One region of the Marinobacter sp. JSM 1782161 genome, then DNA from elsewhere that is predicted to be linked to it. Evidence: predicted binding sites of a transcription regulator. Region 1 holds the regulator's gene; the other holds the start of a gene.
What was found. Region 1 encodes sigma-54, which starts transcription at its own class of promoters, with help from an activator protein. Its sites were predicted from a motif close to ANTGGCATNNANNTTGCTNT; they were not measured.

Region 1 (4,560 bases):
GAACGGCGCTTACCAGGCCTACGACGAGGAAGGCCATGTCAGCGTTACCATCACCAGCCCGCGCATCGAACAGTTCGACGAGCAGAATCGAGCCCACATGCAGGAGCCGCGCGCCACGCTGATCGATGCCGAGTCAGGCATCCCCTGGAAGGTGTCAGCCGAGGAAGGCAACTACCGCCTGGAGCGCGACGTCATCGACCTGACCGGCAACGTGGTCATCAGCCGGATCCTGGAATCCGGCAAGCAAGGCAAGCTGGAAACCCCCCATCTTACGCTGGATAACGATAAACGCATTGTGCACACTGACGCCCCGGTGATCCTGACCGACGCCCGGGGCGTGACCCGCGCCACGGGCATGAAAGCCTGGATCGACAAACGGATCGTCAAACTGCAATCACAGGTGGAAGGACAGTATGAGTTGCCATCAGCGCAGTAAACGCGCGCCCCTGCGCCGCCTTCTGGGCGCCGCGCTCCTGGCGCTGGCCGCAAACGCCCAGGCTTTTGACCTGAATTCGGACAGCCCGATCAAGGTATCGGCGGACAATGCCCGACTCGACGACGCCAAGGGTACGGCGGTCTACACCGGCGGTGTGGTCGTGCGCCAGGACGCCACCGAGCTGACCGCGGACCGGGTCGTCCTCTACCGCAGCCAGGGCGCGCTGAACCGCATCGAAGCCTACGGCAAGCCGGCGCACTACATACAGCCGCAACAGGGCGAAACACCGAAAACCGACGCCGAAGCACTGACCATCATCTACGCCGCCGGCGAGAACCGGCTGACCTTTGAGGAAAAAGCCGTCATCCGCCAGAACGGCAACGTCTTCAAGGGCGAACGCATCGACTACGACACGGCCAGGCGCGTCGTCACCGCCGGCGGTGGCAGCAAGTCCGATGGTGGCGATGGACGCGTGGAAATGGTTATCCAGCCACGCCAGGGCAGCGGAACCTCGGAGGCCGGTAACTGATGGCCATACTGCGTGCGAGCAATCTGGCGAAGAGCTACAAGCAGATTAAAGTGGTCAAAGACGTCTCACTGGAAATCCGCAGCGGGGAAATCGTCGGCCTGCTGGGCCCCAACGGCGCCGGCAAGACCACCTGTTTCTACATGATCGTGGGCCTGGTCAAGGCGGACAACGGCCGGGTCAGCATCGATGAGAAAGACATCACACCCCTGCCCATGCACGGCCGGGCCCGTTCCGGCATCGGCTATCTGCCCCAGGAAGCCTCGGTGTTCCGCAAGCTCAGTGTGCGCGACAACATCATGGCGATTCTGGAAACGCGCAAGGGCCTGTCCCGGGCGGAGCGTGATGAAAGGCTGGAAAACCTGCTGGAAGAGTTTCACATCACGCATATCCGGGACAGCCTGGGCATGGCGCTGTCGGGCGGGGAACGCCGGCGCGTGGAGATCGCCCGGGCGCTGGCGATGGAGCCGGCCTTCATCCTGCTGGACGAGCCCTTTGCCGGCGTCGACCCGATCTCGGTAAGCGACATCAAGCAGATCATCCGCCATCTGCGCGACAAGGGCATCGGTGTGCTGATCACCGACCATAACGTGCGCGAAACCCTGGATATCTGCGAGAACGCCTACATCGTCAGCGGCGGCCATATTATCGCATCCGGACAGTCTGAGGAGATCCTGGCCAACCAGCAGGTCAAGGAAGTCTACCTGGGCAACGAATTCCATATGTGAGCCCGTCAATCGGGTATGGGTATCGCAGTGGGCGCCAAAACGCTAAACTCGAAACAGGGTCGGCAAACCTCTCGGGGCATATCCGCCGACCAAGACATTGTCATCGGGACACCCATAGCAGTAAACTTCGGCAAAGAATTTGCTTGGCAAGCCGGACCGACCTCTGACACGAGCGTTTTCAAGGTCCGGAGACATCCGGACAGGTCTTGCCCAGGCGCAATAACTCAGTCGATGGCCACAGGGTGACGGGACTAAATCAATGGTAATGAAAGCTTCGCTTCAGCTGAAGCTGGGTCAACAGCTCACCATGACACCCCAGTTGCAACAGGCAATCCGCCTGCTGCAACTTTCCACGCTGGACTTACAACAGGAAATCCAGCAAGCGCTCGAATCCAACCCCATGCTGGAAACCTCGGAAGAGGAAGACGGCGCCGCGGATAGTGAGAGCGACGGCGAGGACGCGTCCGCTGACGGCAAGGGCGAGGACAGCAACGACACCGCACAGGACGACGATAGCTGGGACGAGCCGGCCGAACCCGACTGGAACACCGAGACCAACCAGGAAATCCCCGATGACCTGCCGGTCGACACCGCCTGGGACGACATCTACCAGTCCGCCCCGGCACCGGCAGCACGCAGCGAAGAAGACGACGACACCGACTTCGAATCACGCAACTCCCCCGCCGAGACCCTGCAGGACCACCTGCTCTGGCAGCTCAACCTCACCCCCATGGGCGAGCGCGACCGCGCCATTGCTCACGCCCTGCTCGACTCGGTGGACCCGCGCGGCTACCTGATCTCGACACTGGAAGACATCCACGCCGGGCTGGTCGACGACAGCGAGGAAGATCCGCTGGAACTGGACGAGGTCGAGGCCGTACTGCGCCGCCTGCAACACTTCGACCCGCCGGGCGTGTTCGCACGGGACCTGCAGGAGTGCCTCCTGATCCAGCTCAACCAGCTGCCACCGGAGACGCCCTGGCTGCCCCAGGCACGCCTGGTGATCAGCCACTACATCAACCTGCTGGGTAATCGCGATTACGCCCAGTTGCTTCGCCGCAGCCGCCTCAGCGAAGAGCAGCTGAAGTGCGTGCTGGCGCTGATCCAGACGCTCAACCCGCGGCCGGGCGACTCTCTCGACCAGGCCGAGCCGGATTACGTGGTGCCGGATGTGGTGGTGTCCAAGCAGAAGGGCCGCTGGCGCGTCGAACTCAATCCCGAAATTGCCCCGCGCATCCGGGTCAATGCCGGCTACGCGGCGCTGATCCGCCGGGCCGACAACAGTGCCGACAACACCTACCTGCGCGATCAGTTGCAGGAGGCCAAATGGTTCATCAAGAGTCTGCAGAGTCGCAACGAGACCCTGCTGAAAGTCGCCACCCGGATCGTTGAACATCAGCAGGGATTTCTGGATCATGGCGAGGAAGCCATGAAGCCGTTGATCCTTTCGGACATTGCCCAGGCAGTGAGCATGCATGAATCGACCATTTCCCGGGTCACCACCCAGAAATACATGCATACGCCGCGCGGTATCTTCGAGCTGAAGTACTTTTTCTCCAGTCATGTGAGCACGAACGAGGGCGGTGAATGTTCCTCCACGGCAATTCGTGCCATGATCAAGAAACTGGTCGCCGCCGAAACCCCGAAGAAACCCCTCAGCGACAGCAAGATTGCAGCGCTGCTCGGGGACCAGGGCATCAAGGTGGCACGACGGACGGTCGCCAAGTATCGCGAGGCGATGCACATTCCGCCGTCCAACGAACGCAAGAGACTGGTCTGAGACGCAAGCGCCCAGGGCCAGCCAGAGTCGGTTTTCAAACGTCGCTGAGTGCGACGGGCTCAACGTCGGGAGCTTCTCTGCTCCCGGCCATATCGACAACAGGAGAAGCCTATGCAACTCAATATGTCAGGTCACCATGTCGAATTGACTCCCGCTCTGAAAGACTATGTCTCCGGCAAGTTTGAAAAACTCGAACGCCATTTCGACCACATCAGCAACTGTCAGGTGACCCTGTCCGTGGAGAAGCTGCGCCAGACGGCCGAAGCCACACTCCACGTCATTGGTGGTGAAATCCACGCAAAGGCTGAAAACGAAGATATGTACGCGGCCATTGACGGCCTGCTCGACAAACTTGATCGGCAGATCCTCAAGCACAAGGAAAAGACCGTTGATCGAATGCACGGTGCTGCCGGCCGCTAGCCGTTCCATCCAAGGGAAAGCATTCCATCCATGACGGAATCACCATTAACCATCCAGTCCATCCTGGTTCCCGAGCTCACCCTCTGTGGTGTGCCGGGAACCAGCAAGAAACGCATCCTTGAGTTGATCGCCGAGCACGTAGCCAAGCGCTACCCCGAGCTCGACGAGACCCAGACCTTCAATAACCTGGTGTCCCGGGAACGGCTGGGCAGCACCGGTATCGGTCAGGGCATTGCCATCCCCCACTGCCGTCTGGACGGCTGCAATCATGTGGTGGGTGCCCTGCTGACCCTGGAGGAAGGGGTTGCGTTCGACGCCATCGACAACCAGCCGGTGGATCTGCTGTTCGTGCTGATCGTCCCCAAGGAGGCGACCAGCGAGCACCTGGAACTGCTGAGCCAGCTGGCCGAGAAGTTCAACGAGCGCAGCTTCTGCGAACGCCTGCGTCAATGCCGGGACGCCGACGAGCTGTTCCGCGTCATGACGCAACCCGAGTAACCATTCGCCGATTCGACGAAGGCATTGCATGAAACTGATCATCGTCAGCGGTCGTTCCGGATCCGGCAAGAGTACGGCACTGCACGTGCTCGAGGACCTGGGCTTCTACTGTATCGACAACCTCCCCATCGGCCTGCTGTTCCCGTTGACCGAGGAAGCCAGCAATGCCTCG
Region 2 (4,560 bases), 320 kb from region 1:
TTGGACACGGATGTGGCGTCGTCCCGGAAAGGAGCCAGCCCGTAGGCGATCTCCCAGGCGTCAGGGATGTCGTCCTCGTCGGAGTCCAGCGTGCTGGCGCTGCCCGGCTCGGCCGTGATGACAGTTCCGAGGACGTCCACCTCGCTGTTGTCCGCCTGATCCATGATGGTGAAATGGGCCTCGGCGCTGCCGGAACCTTCGAAGTACTCCATGGTGATTGGCACGGTTTCGCCGGCGGCCAGGCTTCGGCTGTAACTGAATTCCGTGGTCGGATGTTCGGACCAGTCGTCGATCACCAACTCGCCATCCAGGTAGAGACGGACCCCGTCATTGGTGTTGGTGATGAACTCATAGTCCCGCGAGCCGCTGCCGTGAGGCGCGGTGAACTGGCCCACCCAGCGCACGCTGAACTGATCGGACGGGGCGCCGCTGATCGGGGCGCTGCTGCCCCAGTCGAAATCGACGACGCCGTCGGTCCGGTAGCTGACGAAGGTGTCAAAGTCGGTGCCATCGAAGTACTGGCCCACGAAACCGGCAACGGTAGCCCCGGTGCCAGTATCCGGAACGTCTTCTTCGGGCACTTCATCGCTGCTGTTGGGGTCTGTGCCGGCCTGGTATTCCTCGAGGTTGCTGTAACCGTCGTCATCGGCATCCCTGGCCGCATCGGTGCCATCTCGCGGATCCAGGTTGTAGGCGAACTCCTGGCCGTCGGGGATGCCGTCACCGTCGGTGTCGGCGTTATTCTCGGACGTTCCGATCAGGAACTCGTCGGCGGCGGTCAGGAAGTCGCCGTCCGGGTCGGAAGCGGCGTCGTCGGAGTTGCTGGGGTCCAGGCCGTTGACGGTTTCCCAGTTGTCGTAGATGCCATCCAGGTCGCTGTCCATGGGCGGGAAGTCCGGGGCAAAGGCCAGCCCTTGCTCGGCGTCGAAATAGCCCACCCGGTAACCCAGGGAATAGGATTCCGCGGCGCTCTGGTCATCGTAATTGCTGGATTGTCCTTCGCTGTAGAGATATTCGCTGCCGATAATCTGCTGGGAAAGGCCCGGCCCTTCCCAGGCTACCGCGAAATGGTTGCCGCCGTTGCCCTGTTTGTGCCGGATCTCGAAGTAGTAGCGTTGCCCCCCCTCCAGCGTCTGGACGCCGGACGTCTGGGAGGCGTACTTGTCGAACACCTGCGGCTGGCTGTAGTTGGGAACCGATGCAATCTGCTGGATGTTGCCCGAAGACTCGTCGGAGCTCAGCCACAGTTGCGTCTCGTCATCACCCGCGAGGTGAAAGGTGTATTCCCCGCTGCTGGGCGCTTCGATGTAGCCTTTGACCAGGCTGCCGTAGTTGGTGCCCCTGGCCCCTTCATTAACGAGGCTGGTGATCTCTTCGACGCTGTTCGGGTTGTTGGGGTAGGCCTCGATGCTGGTCAGGTCGGCGACATCGGAGCCGCTGATGCCCGTCCAGATTCTCAGTTGAACATACCCCGGCTCACTGCTGGCGGGTATGGCTGCGGTTGGCGGTAAGTCCTGAACATCGTCAGAAGGCCATAACTGACAGCCGTGCATGAAAACGAGGGTGCCACCTATTAGGAAATGTTTTCCGTTGAGCATAAGTCACCTGAAATCAGCGCAGCGAGAATAGGTTACAAGAAGTATTGTTCCCCTCACCGACGCCTGCCACGTGAATTTAGGAATCTTTTGATCTTTGGGCTGTGACGTTATTCCGATAAACCATGAGCGAGGATTGTGCAGGCGTGGCTGATCCCGGGGCCGGAACAGGCTCCGGGATCAGCTTGATGCGTGTCATGTCAGCTCCGGCGACGGCCGGCCAGGAACAGCAGCCCCAGTCCCAGTGCCAGTAATCCCAAGGTTCCGGGCTCCGGTACCGTCATGATGCGCATGATGGAAAAGTCGCTCTGGTTGGTGCAGGCGCCGATACCGCACGTATCGGAGTAGAGCGCATCGAACGTGAGTGAGCCGATCAGGGTGTTGCCAAATATCGATCCCACCGAGACCAGCCCTGGCGAGCCGGTTTCGGCGCTGGACGCGGTGATGGCGGCGGAACTGCTGCTGCCGTCGATGGTTAGCGTCAGGAACTCATCGCCGGGGCTCATGTATTCATTTTTGAGAATCGCGACGCTGGAACTGCCATCAAGGAAGTAGGCCGTGATCCGGGCAATTTCCTCGACGTCGGAAAATTCCGGTCCATCGTACAGGAACGCCAGTGTGAAGCCGCCGAGCTCGAAGCCGCTGGCGGAGCTGGCGGTCAGGCTCTCACGCAGGCCAATCTCGTTGCCGGAGGCATCCCCGGCTACGCCAACGCCGGCTGCCGTAACGCCGTATTCGGTCTTGGTGCCCAACTCGCCACCCGTGGCGGTGAAGGTCAGGCCGCCGCCGTAACCGGAAGCGATATCAACGGCGTTGATCACCGTTGCGTTGAGCGTCGGCGCCAGCAGCATCCCTGTTGTCACTGCGAGAGCCAATCCTGCGGTTCTGATACCCATGGCGGAGCCTCCTCCTGCCGGTTCGGATACCAGAAAAACTGAGCCAGTAGCGTGCCATTCGCCTGGAATGATCAAAAAATCATCAAACTAGTACGTGTGTACAAAAACGGCATTGTAAAGAATGCTGACGGCCTCGAGCCCGCCGTTACAGCCGGGAGAGAATCTTCTCAGCGTCTTCGGAGCGCCCGGTGGTGCGGTAAACCTCCGCCAGATGCTGGGCTATCTCCGGGGTGTCCGGTGACAGGGCGTAGGCTTTTTCCAGCACGGGGAGGCTTTCCGTATGGTTCCCCTGTTGGAACAGGATCCAGCCGTAGGTATCGGCGACCGCGGCGGAGTCGGGCTCGAGACTGTATGCTTTCTCGGCAAGCGCCCGGGCGTCCTGTTTCCCGGATTCATGATACAGCCACGCCAGGTTGTTGAGCGCCACGACGTTCCGTGGTGAGCCCTGGAGAATCGACTGGTAGGCGTCGATGGCTTTCTTGCTCTCACCGACGGACTGGTACGCCATCGCCAGACGCAGCTCCAGGGAGGGGTTGTCGGGGTAGCGCCCGGTCGCGTTCTCCAGGGTGTCGATCGCGCGCTGGTTCTGGCCATGTTGCTGCAGCGCGCCCACGTACAGCAAAGTCAGGCGAGGGGAGTCGTCCTTGGCCAGCGCCAGCTCGTAAAGGTCGGCCGCTTTGCCGTAGTTTTCCTGCTCCTTTTCGTAGGTCGCTTCGACCAGGTAGGGCGTCGCGGAATCCGGGTGAGCCAGTCGCGCGTCTCGGATCAGCTCCCGGGCCTTGTCCGGGTTGCCCGCGTCGAAATACGCCCTGGCGGTTTGCAGGGTGACTTTCTCGTTGTCGGGGAAAAGCACCTGGGCCCGTTGCATGATGGCCAGGGCGGCCCTGGTGTCCTCTTCCTGCAGCTTGGTCCCGGCTACGCCGCCGTAGATGTCGGCCACCGCCTGGGTGTGCGGTGACAGCTCGGTCTCGCTGACCGGTTCGAGCAGGCGCGCGGCCAGCTCGTCAGCCCGGGTGATGTTCTGGGCGCGCAGCGCCAGCTCCAGCAGCGCCAGGCGTGGTGCCACGGCGTCCGGGTGTTCCTGGGCGACCGACTCCAGATATTGGCGCAGCGCGTCCGGCGAGCTGACCTGGGCCAGCCCCTGGATGGACTGGCGGTTGTCCGGAGTCCTGGCAATTGCGGCCTTAAACTGCCTGGCCGCTTCCTCCGGGTTGCCTTCGGTGGCCGCCAGGGCCCCCAGCGCGTTATTGGCCCGTGGGTCGGTATCGGACAGTTCCAGGGCCTGCTGGTAATACTGTCGGGCCTGGTCGTTATCGCCGCCGGCGGCGGCCAGACCACCGCTGATGATCCGCGCACTGACGTTGTCCGGCTGTTCCTTGACCCAGGCGGCGGCCGATTCCTCGGCGGCCGGGATATCACCGGCCTTGGCGTAGGCGTCGACAATCAGGGCCCGGGCCTGGTCGTTGTCTGGCGCTGTATCCATCACGGCCGACGCCTGTTCGATGGCATCCGCGGTCTGGCCCTGGCCGATCAGATAGCGCGCGTAGCGCAACCGCAGGTCGGTGTTCTCGGGATTCAGCTCAAGCGACTTCTCGATGTACTCGCGGCCGGCCACGGTGTCGCCGGCGGCCAGTGACGCGATACCCATCAGCGCCAGTACGCCCGGGTCGGCCTGTTCGTCGCTCAGGTTTTCAAGCAGTTCCCGGGCCTGTTCGGGGCGTTGCAGACGCAGTTGGGCGGCCGCCAGCAGTTTGCTCGCAGCGGCGGAATCCTGGGCCTGGGCGATGGGGGCGAGCAGCTCTTCGGCTTCTTCCACCCGGCCCTGCTGGAAACGGATCATGCCCAGCATGACCGAGCTCTGGACGTGGTGGGGCACCTGCTTGAGGATCTCGTTGAGGTAGCGTGCGGCTTCCGGCAGGTTGCCCTGGTGATAGGCCTCCTGGGCGGCGGCGAAGTTGCTCTTGACGGTACCCGGTGCCGATTTGGCGAGGATTTCTTCGTAGACGAAGGCTTCCGACGATTTACCCTGTTCCCGCAGGACTTCGATCAGCGAGGAGATGGTCGTGTAC

Region 2: a site for sigma-54 is predicted at 2,531-2,550, ahead of GQB00_RS03740 (PEP-CTERM sorting domain-containing protein). Genes of this name have one in related genera too.

What each region holds. Positions count from the first base shown of each region.
Region 1 is NZ_WSSA01000002.1:1,175,982-1,180,541, forward strand. Features, by position in the region: gene lptC (LPS export ABC transporter periplasmic protein LptC) at 1-436, shown strand, start outside; gene lptA (lipopolysaccharide transport periplasmic protein LptA) at 414-965, shown strand; gene lptB (LPS export ABC transporter ATP-binding protein) at 965-1,690, shown strand; gene GQB00_RS05190 (RNA polymerase factor sigma-54) at 1,956-3,470, shown strand; gene hpf (ribosome hibernation promoting factor) at 3,582-3,890, shown strand; gene ptsN (PTS IIA-like nitrogen regulatory protein PtsN) at 3,921-4,388, shown strand; gene rapZ (RNase adapter RapZ) at 4,417-4,560, shown strand, end outside.
Region 2 is NZ_WSSA01000002.1:853,615-858,174, reverse strand. Features, by position in the region: gene GQB00_RS03745 (PA14 domain-containing protein) at 1-1,598, opposite strand, end outside; gene GQB00_RS03740 (PEP-CTERM sorting domain-containing protein) at 1,796-2,491, opposite strand; gene GQB00_RS03735 (tetratricopeptide repeat protein) at 2,637-4,560, opposite strand, start outside.